2 regions of the Exiguobacterium abrahamii genome follow, and region 2 is predicted to be linked to the other one. Evidence: a T-box and tRNA genes for the amino acid it is inferred to sense, from the RefSeq annotation. Region 2 holds a T-box; the other holds one or more tRNA genes.
What was found. A T-box is a leader RNA that pairs with one kind of tRNA and senses whether it is charged. The one in region 2 lies ahead of leuS (leucine--tRNA ligase), so its partner is inferred to be a tRNA-Leu.
Positions count from the first base shown of each region.

Region 1: it has a tRNA-Leu gene. The T-box ahead of leuS (leucine--tRNA ligase) is inferred to sense a tRNA for this amino acid. The anticodon was not compared.

Region 1 covers NZ_JADOYC010000001.1:1,089,884-1,094,956, reverse strand. Annotated here, with positions in the region: gene ITJ88_RS05425 (2-oxoglutarate dehydrogenase E1 component) at 1-387, opposite strand, end outside; gene ITJ88_RS05420 (amino acid ABC transporter ATP-binding protein) at 700-1,428, opposite strand; gene ITJ88_RS05415 (amino acid ABC transporter permease) at 1,425-2,069, opposite strand; gene ITJ88_RS05410 (transporter substrate-binding domain-containing protein) at 2,101-2,868, opposite strand; tRNA gene ITJ88_RS05405 (tRNA-Leu) at 3,071-3,154, opposite strand; gene ITJ88_RS05400 (alpha/beta hydrolase) at 3,197-4,129, opposite strand; gene ITJ88_RS05395 (hypothetical protein) at 4,151-4,492, opposite strand; gene ITJ88_RS05390 (S66 family peptidase) at 4,508-5,073, opposite strand, start outside.
Region 2 covers NZ_JADOYC010000001.1:516,815-521,887, forward strand. Annotated here, with positions in the region: gene ITJ88_RS02565 (MDR family MFS transporter) at 1-411, shown strand, start outside; gene ITJ88_RS02570 (peptidoglycan bridge formation glycyltransferase FemA/FemB family protein) at 595-1,629, shown strand; gene ITJ88_RS02575 (HAD family hydrolase) at 1,724-2,368, shown strand; T-box leader at 2,407-2,629, shown strand; gene leuS (leucine--tRNA ligase) at 2,676-5,073, shown strand, end outside.

The sequences.
Region 1 (5,073 bases), 570 kb from region 2:
CGCGTCCTGTACACCAGTTGGTGGCTCAGGGCAAACGAGTGACACTGGCATTTTTCGAAGATCTGCCTCTGTCAATCCGTACTGACTCAATTCGAATAACCCTGTTTCTCGCGGATGGTCCTTCAGCGGATAGATATCCGCCGCAAGATGTCCTTTTGCACGAATTTGTTCCGCTAAACGATTCGCCGCAAGATATTTTTCGAAATCTCCTGTCTCGACTTGCATCGGTACGACTGGTTCCGTCACGGGTGCACCATGCTCTTCGAAATAAGCACGTGTCTCCTCATCAACGGATGTCTTGTCTTCTAAAAAACGCTCGTACAATTCAATGATGTAGCCAAGGTTTGGTCCATAAAATGCTTGTTGATCTTGCTCGTGGCCTGCCATGTACGGTTCCCCCCGTTTCTATATTTCTCCCCACACATCCAATGGATACTAAATGTGTTTCCAGCCCTCTACCTGTTAGCGCTTTCAAAAGGAATTGCATGGATGAAACGCTGAACGTCATGAGAAGGAATGATCGTGTCATTCTTCCATGAAAGTGCCTTCGTTACTATATTACTACTCTTTTCCTGTGTGTGCATTTCGAATTCCCAAATTCTCACGCTTAAATGTATAAGTTTTTCTTATGAGCGCTTAACCAGTTATTTATGATTCGCCAAAAAACCGGCGTATCTGCATTTAGATACGCCGGTACCATCATAAGACTTTACTGAGGAACGATTGCGTCCGTTCGTGTTGTGGAGAATCAAACAATGCTTGTGGTACGTTCTCTTCGACGATATAGCCACCATCCATGAATAAGACGCGATCTCCGACCTCACGAGCAAATCCCATCTCATGGGTCACGACGACCATCGTCATGCCTTCAAGAGCAAGTTGTTTCATGACGGCAAGCACGTCACCGACCATTTCCGGGTCAAGTGCTGACGTTGGCTCATCGAATAACATGATTTTCGGATTCATTGCAAGCGCGCGGGCAATCGCGACCCGCTGTTTTTGCCCCCCAGATAATTCGCCTGGATAATTATCTGCTTTTTCCCGTAATCCGACTTTATCGAGGAGTTCAAGTGCCCGCTGTTTCGCCTGTTCTTTATCCGATTTACGTACTTTGATCGGTGCAAGCGTGACGTTTTCTAGCACGGTCTTATGCGGGAAGAGATTAAAATGTTGAAAGACCATCCCGACTTCTTCCCGGACCTTGTTGATATCGACCTTTGGACTCGTGATGTCGAAATCATCGACGATGACGGTACCACCTGTAATCTCTTCCAATCGATTCAAACAGCGTAAAAACGTACTTTTCCCAGATCCCGACGGACCGATGACACAGACGACTTCTTTTTCGGCAATCGAGACATTGATGTCTTTTAAGACTTCATTCGAACCGAATGATTTCTTTAGATTCTTTACTTCAATGATACTCATCGTAATGTAAACCTCCGTTCCAAGAACTTCGCCACTAAGGACAAGAGATAAATGATGACGAAGTACATCAATCCGACGACGGACCAGACGATGAATGGTTCAAACGTCGTTGACTGCTGTACTTGACCTTGTTGCGTCAAGTCAGCGATGCCGATGATCGACAACAACGAGGTATCTTTTAAGCTGATGATCGATTGGTTCGTAATCGTTGGTAACATCCGACGAAATGCTTGCGGTAGGATGATCTGTACCATCGTTTGACGCCCTGTCATCCCGAGTGAACGTGCAGCTTCTGTTTGTCCTTTATCAATCGACTGGATACCAGCTCGAATGATTTCCGCAAAATAAGCACCGGCATTGATTGCGACCGTCAGTATCCCTGCATACATCCGGTCCATCGATAACCATTCGAGCGAATTGAGTCCAAAGTAGATGAAGAATAACTGAACGATGAACGGCGTTCCGCGAATGACATCGATGTAGACGATCGCGATCCCGTTTAAGATTTTTGATGGTGATAATCGCATCAATGCGACGACTAAGCCAATCAGAAAGCCGACGATGACCGCGATGATGAAAATATACAATGTGACTTGAAGCCCTTCCAAGAAAAATGGAAATGCGGTTTTGACCACTTCCATTGGCTATCCCACTCCCTTATCGCCTTGCGACTTATTTCAGATACGTGTCAACGATTTTATCGTATTCACCGTCTTCTTTCAGATTCGCAAGTCCTTTGTTGATTTTCTTCATCAGATCCTCGTTCTCACCTTTTAAGACAGCGATTCCGTAGTTGTCCCCGTTGAGACGGTCTCCAACAAGTTTTAATCCAAGGTTTTGTTGTTTGTTGGCATATGAGATGACAGGATAATCTTCAATCAAAGCAGCAGCGTTACCGTTCTTCACTTCTTGGAACATCGCTGGGCTGTCATTGAACTGTGTGACTGTAAAGCCAAGCTTATCTGCGTTATCCGTTGCATATTTCGCACCCGTCGTTCCCTTTTTGACGGCCACTTTTTTCCCTTTTAAATCGTTGACGGATTTAATACCATTCTCATCTTCTTTGACGACTAGAATAAGACCAGCTTTGAAGTATGGATCTGAGAATGTGACGACTTTCTTCCGTTCTGGCGTAATACTCATACCGGCAATGGCAACGTCCAATTGATTGGCTTGGAGTGCCGGAATGATGCCGCTAAAGTCCATCGCTTCAAATTGAATCTTGAAGTTCTGATCCTTCGCGATGGCTTTCATGAGATCGATATCGATTCCTTTGTACGTATCTCCGTCTTTATATTCGAATGGTGGATACGTGACGTCAATGCCAACCTTGTACGTCTTTCCTTCTGACGACTCTTCCTCTTTCGAACCGATGCTACACGCACCAAGCACGAGAACACAGCTCATCAAGAGCGCTAACAAGATACTCCCTTTTTTCATCTTTGTTTCCCCTCTCCTATGTGTTAAAGATTGTTAACTCCACTTAGTACTTTCCCTGAAGAGTACCCTCTTTAAAACGTATTTTACCAGAAAAGTTCTAAAAAGATAAACTTTTCTGAATTTTTATTCGTTGTAACCGTTTTCTATTCAACAACAAAAAAGGAGGCAACCCCTTGTTGGGATTGCCTCCTTCAATCATTTATGCCGCCGAGAGGACTTGAACCTCCACGGTGTTGCCACCACTAGATTCTGAGTCTAGCGCGTCTACCAGTTCCGCCACGACGACGTTGATTTATGATATTAATATAGCGGGTAACGAACTGAGTTGTCAATCATTTCGCAAGATATTGCGAACGAACTTCTCGACGACATCATCATACAATGCCGGATCCTCGAAATAAGCCATTGCGTGAGCGGCATTTGGAATGACGACGAGCTCTTTTTCCGTTGGACAAGCTTCATACAGCTCATACACCATGTCTGTCGGTACGAACGTATCCGCCCCACCATGGATGAACAAAATCGGCACCTGCGCTTTTTTGACTTGTTTCAGCGCTGATGCTTCACGGAACGTATAACCTGCCTTTAGCTTCGTCAATACGCTCGTCATCCCTAAGAACGGGAAGTGTGGCAGACGATACATCCGCTTCATCTGATACGCAAGGACAGCATTGACAGACGTATAGGCACAATCAGAAATGATTCCTTTGATTTGTGGTGGGAGTTGTTCGCCACTCGTCATCAAAACGGTCGCCCCTCCCATCGACACTCCATGCAAGAACAGTTTCGCCTCCTGTCCGATCCGTTCAATCAGATAGTTCGACCAACTGAGACAATCTTCCCGGTCATGCCACCCGAATCCGATATAGTGACCGTCACTCATCCCGTGTCCACGATTATCGGGCATCATGACATGGAAACCGGCTTGATGGTACAGATAGGCGAATCCGGCTAAATCCGTTCCGACGCCTCCGTACCCGTGCACGAGAATGACGATCCGATCTGACGGAACAGGTGACGGAAGGAAATGCCCGCGTAACGTTAAGCCGTCTTTCGCTTCAATCTCGATCCGCTCAAGCGGTTGCTCCTTGATCCACGTCTGACCAGGTTGCATCAATCGGACCATCTCGTCACTCAAATCTCGATTATTCGATAAGAATGGCTTTGGATTCGTAGCGATTGCCATCTCATAAAAATAATAACTCGCTGCTACTAATCCGGATCCAATGACTCCGATTCCAATTTTTGTTCTGCGACGCATCTGCCCCACTCCTTCTTTCCGTTATAGCTCGATCTTCAGTTGAGCAGCATGGTCATCCTCTTCATCCTGCAAGACTTGTTGACGTAATCGTTGTTCTTGTTGCTGACGCCGGTAGGCAAACTCTTGGACAAGCTCTGTACCCGTGAATCCATCTTCTACGAGTTCGCTCAATAAATCTGTTTCTGTCTCAACGACCTCCCCCGGACGTCGCATGACGAGAACATCTCCGACTTGTGCAATCAGCAATTCATCTTCTAGACGAAGTGCATCGTAAAATGGTTCCGGTAACGTCATACGACGGGTCTCCGGATTGATATGGACGCGTTTATAAACGCCTAATGCTTGAAACTTACGACGTGCCATTGCGTGCTCTCCTTTTTAGTTGAACGTCAGATCGATTCGTGAATCTTTTCCTTGAATACGAACCGTACCCGTCGCTCCATTGATTAACGTCAACTGTGGCGGCTGATGACCGATGTCAAGATCGTATAAGACTGGTAAGCCCGTCTCATCCGCTAGATATTGATACACGTCTAGCCATGTCAGGTCTTCTGTAATCCTTGCAGACGTGCGCCCGAATAAAAAGCCAGCCGCATGGTCGAACCACCCAGCATACGCCATTTGTCGTAACGTCCGGTGCACCTCTGCAGAATTCGCTTCAGACACCTCGAAGTACCAGAGGATCGGTTCTCCGTTGATCTCTTCACGCTGGAAACGCTGTACGTCTCCATACGGTGTCCCAATCAGATGGCGAATCGTCTCCAGACACCCACCAAGTAAACGTCCTGTTACCTCGGTTCGCTCATCAAGTGCTTTCCATTCCGTCGCTTCCGATAGCTGAAATAAAGAATCTGCTGGACGTTCTTCATCAGTCCACTCGGATTGATAACGATCGGAAGCCCACTGTGTTACGGTTCCTCCAGTTGGCGTCGCGAGCACCCGTC
Region 2 (5,073 bases):
CTCATCGTGTTCGCACAACCTTTACTAACACCAATTCTTCGTTGGTTTGGAGATGACTTAAAGCGACAATTGATGACCGGTACAGGAATCTTCCTCTTGTCTTATCTGATCGTTCCGTTCGCAGGCGGCTTCAAGATGTTCCTCGTCGCGATGATCATCTTGACGATTGGTGAGATGTTCATCTGGCCAGCAGTTCCTGCCATGGCAGCGAGACTCGCGCCGATCGGAAAAGAAGGAGAATTCCAAGGGTACGTCAATATTGCTGCTTCAGCGGGGCGGATGATCAGTCCGACCGTTGGAGGGTTGATCTACGATGTATCCGGTATGTCAGCGGTCTTCTTGACATTGATTGGATTGATCCTGTTAGCGGGCGTCGTCTTCCTTCGTGCCATTCCTAAAATCACATCATGAGCATCATCTGTAAGACAGCGGACATTATGACCGCTGTCTTTTGTTACGTCATTCGTTTGAAAATCATAAAATAAACATTTAATAATATGGAATATTTCGGCAGGTAAACGGGTACTTTCTAATCAAGAACTTGAAAAAGAAAGGTCATATGAACGTTGCTTCTTTTTGACTGGAGGTGCACGAATGGAAAGGTGTCAATTCATCACAGATGCCGCAACTTGGACGACACACGTACAGCAACAGCCTCTTGATATCTTCTACAGTCACCAATACGTCACGCTCAACGCTAGACCGTCTGAGCAAGCGGTGCTATTCCGTTATGAAGGTGATGCAGGAACCATGTTCTACCCCTTTTTAAAGCGCCGGATTTTTGATACGCCTTATTCAGATCTCATCACGCCGTATGGCTATGGTGGACCGGAAATCATCGGTCAACTGACGGCGGCTGAAATGCAGCATGCACGCTTATTGTTTGAAAGGTGGGCAAAGCGAGAAGCGATCGTCTCAGAAATGATTCGCTTTAATCCATTGACGGGGAATGAACGCTTCATGCGGGATTGGACGAAAGTCTCCTTCATCCGTCATACGACGAGTATCGATTTACGCCCTTCACTAGAGGACATCATGCAGACATTTCATAAGAAGACGAGAAGTATGATTCGCAAATCGCTTGCCTCTCCTTTAACCGTTAGAACAGGAACACGAAACGACCTACCTGTTTTTGTAGCGTTGTATCATGAAACGATGGACCGGAAGAATGCTTCGGCTCATTACTATTTTACGGCAAGTTATTTTGAGCAATTATTTGAAGCAAATCCACTCTGTGAGCCATTGTTACTGATTGCGGAAATCGACGGAGAACCTGTTGGTGGATACTTCGTATTACTTGGGAAAGAATATGCTCACGGTCATTTGATTGGGTGTAAGCGGGACGAAGCGAAGATGTTTCCGAATCAGCGACTCGAGTACGAAGCGATTCTTCAGGCGAAAGCACGCGGTCTCGTCGAACAACATCTCGGGGGTGGATATCAAGAACGGGATAGTCTCTTTGAGAGTAAATGCCGTTACACCGGGTATCGTTTATTTGAGTATCATCAAGGAAAATCGATTCTTCAACCAGCCGTATACGATCAGTTATGTGTACGATACGGGTCAGATGCTGATTCGGATTATTTTCCAGCTTACCGACAAACAAGTGTCCAAATGGCGACAAGTTAAACAGTAACTAAATGAAGAAGGCGAAACGACTACATCGTGTAGTCGTTTTTTTGATATGCTGAAATCATGATAGATCAATTGAGGGGGATGTGTCTTGAAAAAACGAGGTCTTATTTTTGATATGGATGGGGTCATTTTAGATAGTGAAATTCGCTACTTTGAGGTCCATCAGCAAATGTTCAAAACGTTATCGATTCCGCTCGATCCGGTTCAGTATGCGACGTTCATGGGAAAAACAGGAGATGAGATGTGGGAAGAACTTGTCGCGCAACACGATCTCCTAGAAACAGCGAGTGCGTTACTTGAGGAAGAACATCGCTTGTTTCAAATTCATGCAAAACCGGAGGAATGTGGGTTAAAAGAGGGAGTCAAACAAGTCATCGAACAAGCGGCGTCTCTTGGTTACGATATCGGGATCGCCTCCTCGAGTTCGCTTCAAAAAATCGAACGCGTCATCCGTCATTATGAGCTTCCCATCACGCATTACGTCAGTGGGGAAGAAGTCGTGCGTTCAAAGCCTGATCCTGCGATTTTTCATCTTGCGGCATCACGAATCGGGCACATACCTGAAGATTGTCTCGTCATTGAAGACGCTGCGAACGGGATGATCGGCGCTAAAGCAGCAGGCATGGAAGTGATTGCGCTTCTCGATGATCGGATGCCGATGCAACGTCTAGAACAAGCGGATCATGTAGCGCGATCGCATGCAGAAATCGAGGAAATTTTACGGAAGCGTTGACGCTTGAGGAAGAAACAGATTACACTAGGAAAAGATAGTCAATTGCATGGAGCTGAAGTAGTAGGGGAAAGGTGCCGTTAAGAGAGCTGGTGGAAGGTGCGAACCAGTCGGTAACAACCGTGAACTCGTCAGGGAGCACGATTCGTGAAGTCGTAGTAGCGAATCCGGTCTTTCACACCGTTATCCGTGAATCAAGCGGTCTGTCATAGACAGACAACGTGGGTGGTACCGCGGAAGCCAAACCGGTCTTTCGTCCCTATTCCTAGGGGCGGAGGACCGGTTTTTTTAGATTAGAGGAGGAAAAGACATGCCGTACAATCATCGCGAAATCGAACCAAAATGGCAGGCGCGTTGGGATCAAGACAACGCCTTCGTCACAACAGAAGATCCAGAAAAAGAAGGGTTTTATGCCCTTGATATGTTCCCGTATCCGTCAGGTGCCGGACTCCACGTCGGTCACCCGGAAGGCTACACAGCAACCGATATCCTCGCACGGATGAAACGGATGCAAGGATACAACGTCTTGCACCCGATGGGATGGGATGCGTTCGGATTACCAGCAGAACAATACGCCCTCGATACAGGGAATGACCCACGTGAATTCACAGCGAAAAACATCGAGACGTTCAAGCGTCAGTTGAAAGAACTTGGATTCTCTTATGACTGGGATCGTGAAATCAACACGACGGATCCGAAGTATTACAAATGGACACAGTGGATCTTTACGAAGTTGTATGAAAAAGGACTTGCGTTCGTGGACGAAGTCGCGGTCAACTGGTGCCCAGCACTTGGAACCGTTCTTGCGAATGAAGAAGTCATCGACGGATTATCGGAACGCGGAAATCATCCAGTCGTGCGTGTCCCGATGCGTCAATGGGTCTTGAAAATCACGGAATATGCGGATCGTCTTCTTGAAGATCTCGATGACCTCGATTGGCCGGATTCTGTCAAAGAGATGCAACGGAACTGGATCGGGAAATCAGAAGGTGCTGAGATCGATTTCACGATTGATGGACACAAAAAACAAGTCACGGTCTTTACGACACGTCCGGACACAATCTTTGGTGCGACGTACCTCGTGCTTGCGCCGGAGCATCCATTCGTCGCTGACATCACGACAGCGGATCACAAGGATGCCGTCGATACGTACATTTCGCAAGTCCAAACGAAGTCGGACCTCGAACGGACGGATTTAGCGAAGGAAAAAACAGGCGTCTTCACGGGTGCTTTCGCCGTCAATCCAATCTCAGGTGATCGTCTGCCGATCTGGATCGCTGATTATGTCCTTGCTTCGTACGGAACGGGTGCAATCATGGCGGTTCCAGGACACGATGAGCGCGACCATGAATTCGCGAAACAATTCGACTTGCCAATCGTTGAAGTCGTCGCGGGTGGAAACGTTGATGAAGCAGCCTATACAGGAGAGGGCGAACACGTCAACTCGCATATGCTTGATGGTCTTGGAAAACAAGAAGCAATCGAGACGATGATTGCTGAACTCGAAACGAATCAAGTCGGACGTAAGAAAATCACGTATCGTCTCCGCGACTGGTTGTTCAGTCGTCAACGGTATTGGGGCGAGCCGATTCCAGTCGTTCATATGGAAGATGGTTCGATGAAGACGCTCAGCCAAGAGGAATTACCGCTCGAACTTCCAATCATTCCGGAAATCAAACCGTCTGGTACAGGCGAATCACCACTTGCGCTTGCGGAAGACTGGTTGGATTATACGGATCCTGAAACAGGAATGAAAGGGCGTCGCGAGACGAATACGATGCCACAATGGGGCGGAAGCTGCTGGTATTATCTTCGTTTCATCGATCCGCACAATGAAGAGGCGATCGCGGATCCAGAAAAATTAAAATACTGGCTTCCAGTCGATATTTACATCGGTGGTGCGGAACACGCCGTTCTCCACTTATTGTATGCACGCTTCTGGCATAAAGTCTTGTATGATGCAGGTGTCGTACCAACAAAAGAACCATTCCAGAAGTTGTACAACCAAGGGATGATTCTTGGAGAGAACAACGAGAAGATGTCGAAATCACGCGGTAACGTCATTAATCCGGATGAAATCGTTAAATCGCATGGTGCGGATACGTTACGCTTGTACGAAATGTTCATGGGACCACTCGATGCATCAGTTGCCTGGTCGGAGAACGGTCTTGACGGGGCGCGTCGTTTCCTCGATCGTGTCTGGCGCTTGTTCGAACGGACAGCAGACATTCAGGACGTCACGGAAGTCGATGCTGACTTCGAGCGGACATACCACCAGACGGTCAAGAAGGTCACGGAAGACTTCGCGAACATCCAGTTCAACACCGGAATTTCGCAACTCATGGTCTTCGTCAACGAAGCAAACAAACAGCCGGTTCTTCCGCGTCACTTCCTTCGTGGATTCATCCAATTGTTAACACCAGTTGCACCACACCTTGGTGAAGAACTCTGGGAACAACTTGGATTTGAAGAGACGTTGACGTATGCGGCATGGCCAACATTCGATGAATCGAAACTCGTCAGCGATACGATGGAATTCGTCATTCAAGTGAACGGAAAGGTTCGCTCGAAAATCGAAATCAATATCGATGCGACAAAAGAAGAAATCGAAGCACTTGCCTTTGCTGATGAAAAGACACAAGAATGGATCGGCGACAAAACAGTTCGTAAAGTCATCGTCGTACCGAAAAAATTAATCAACATCGTGG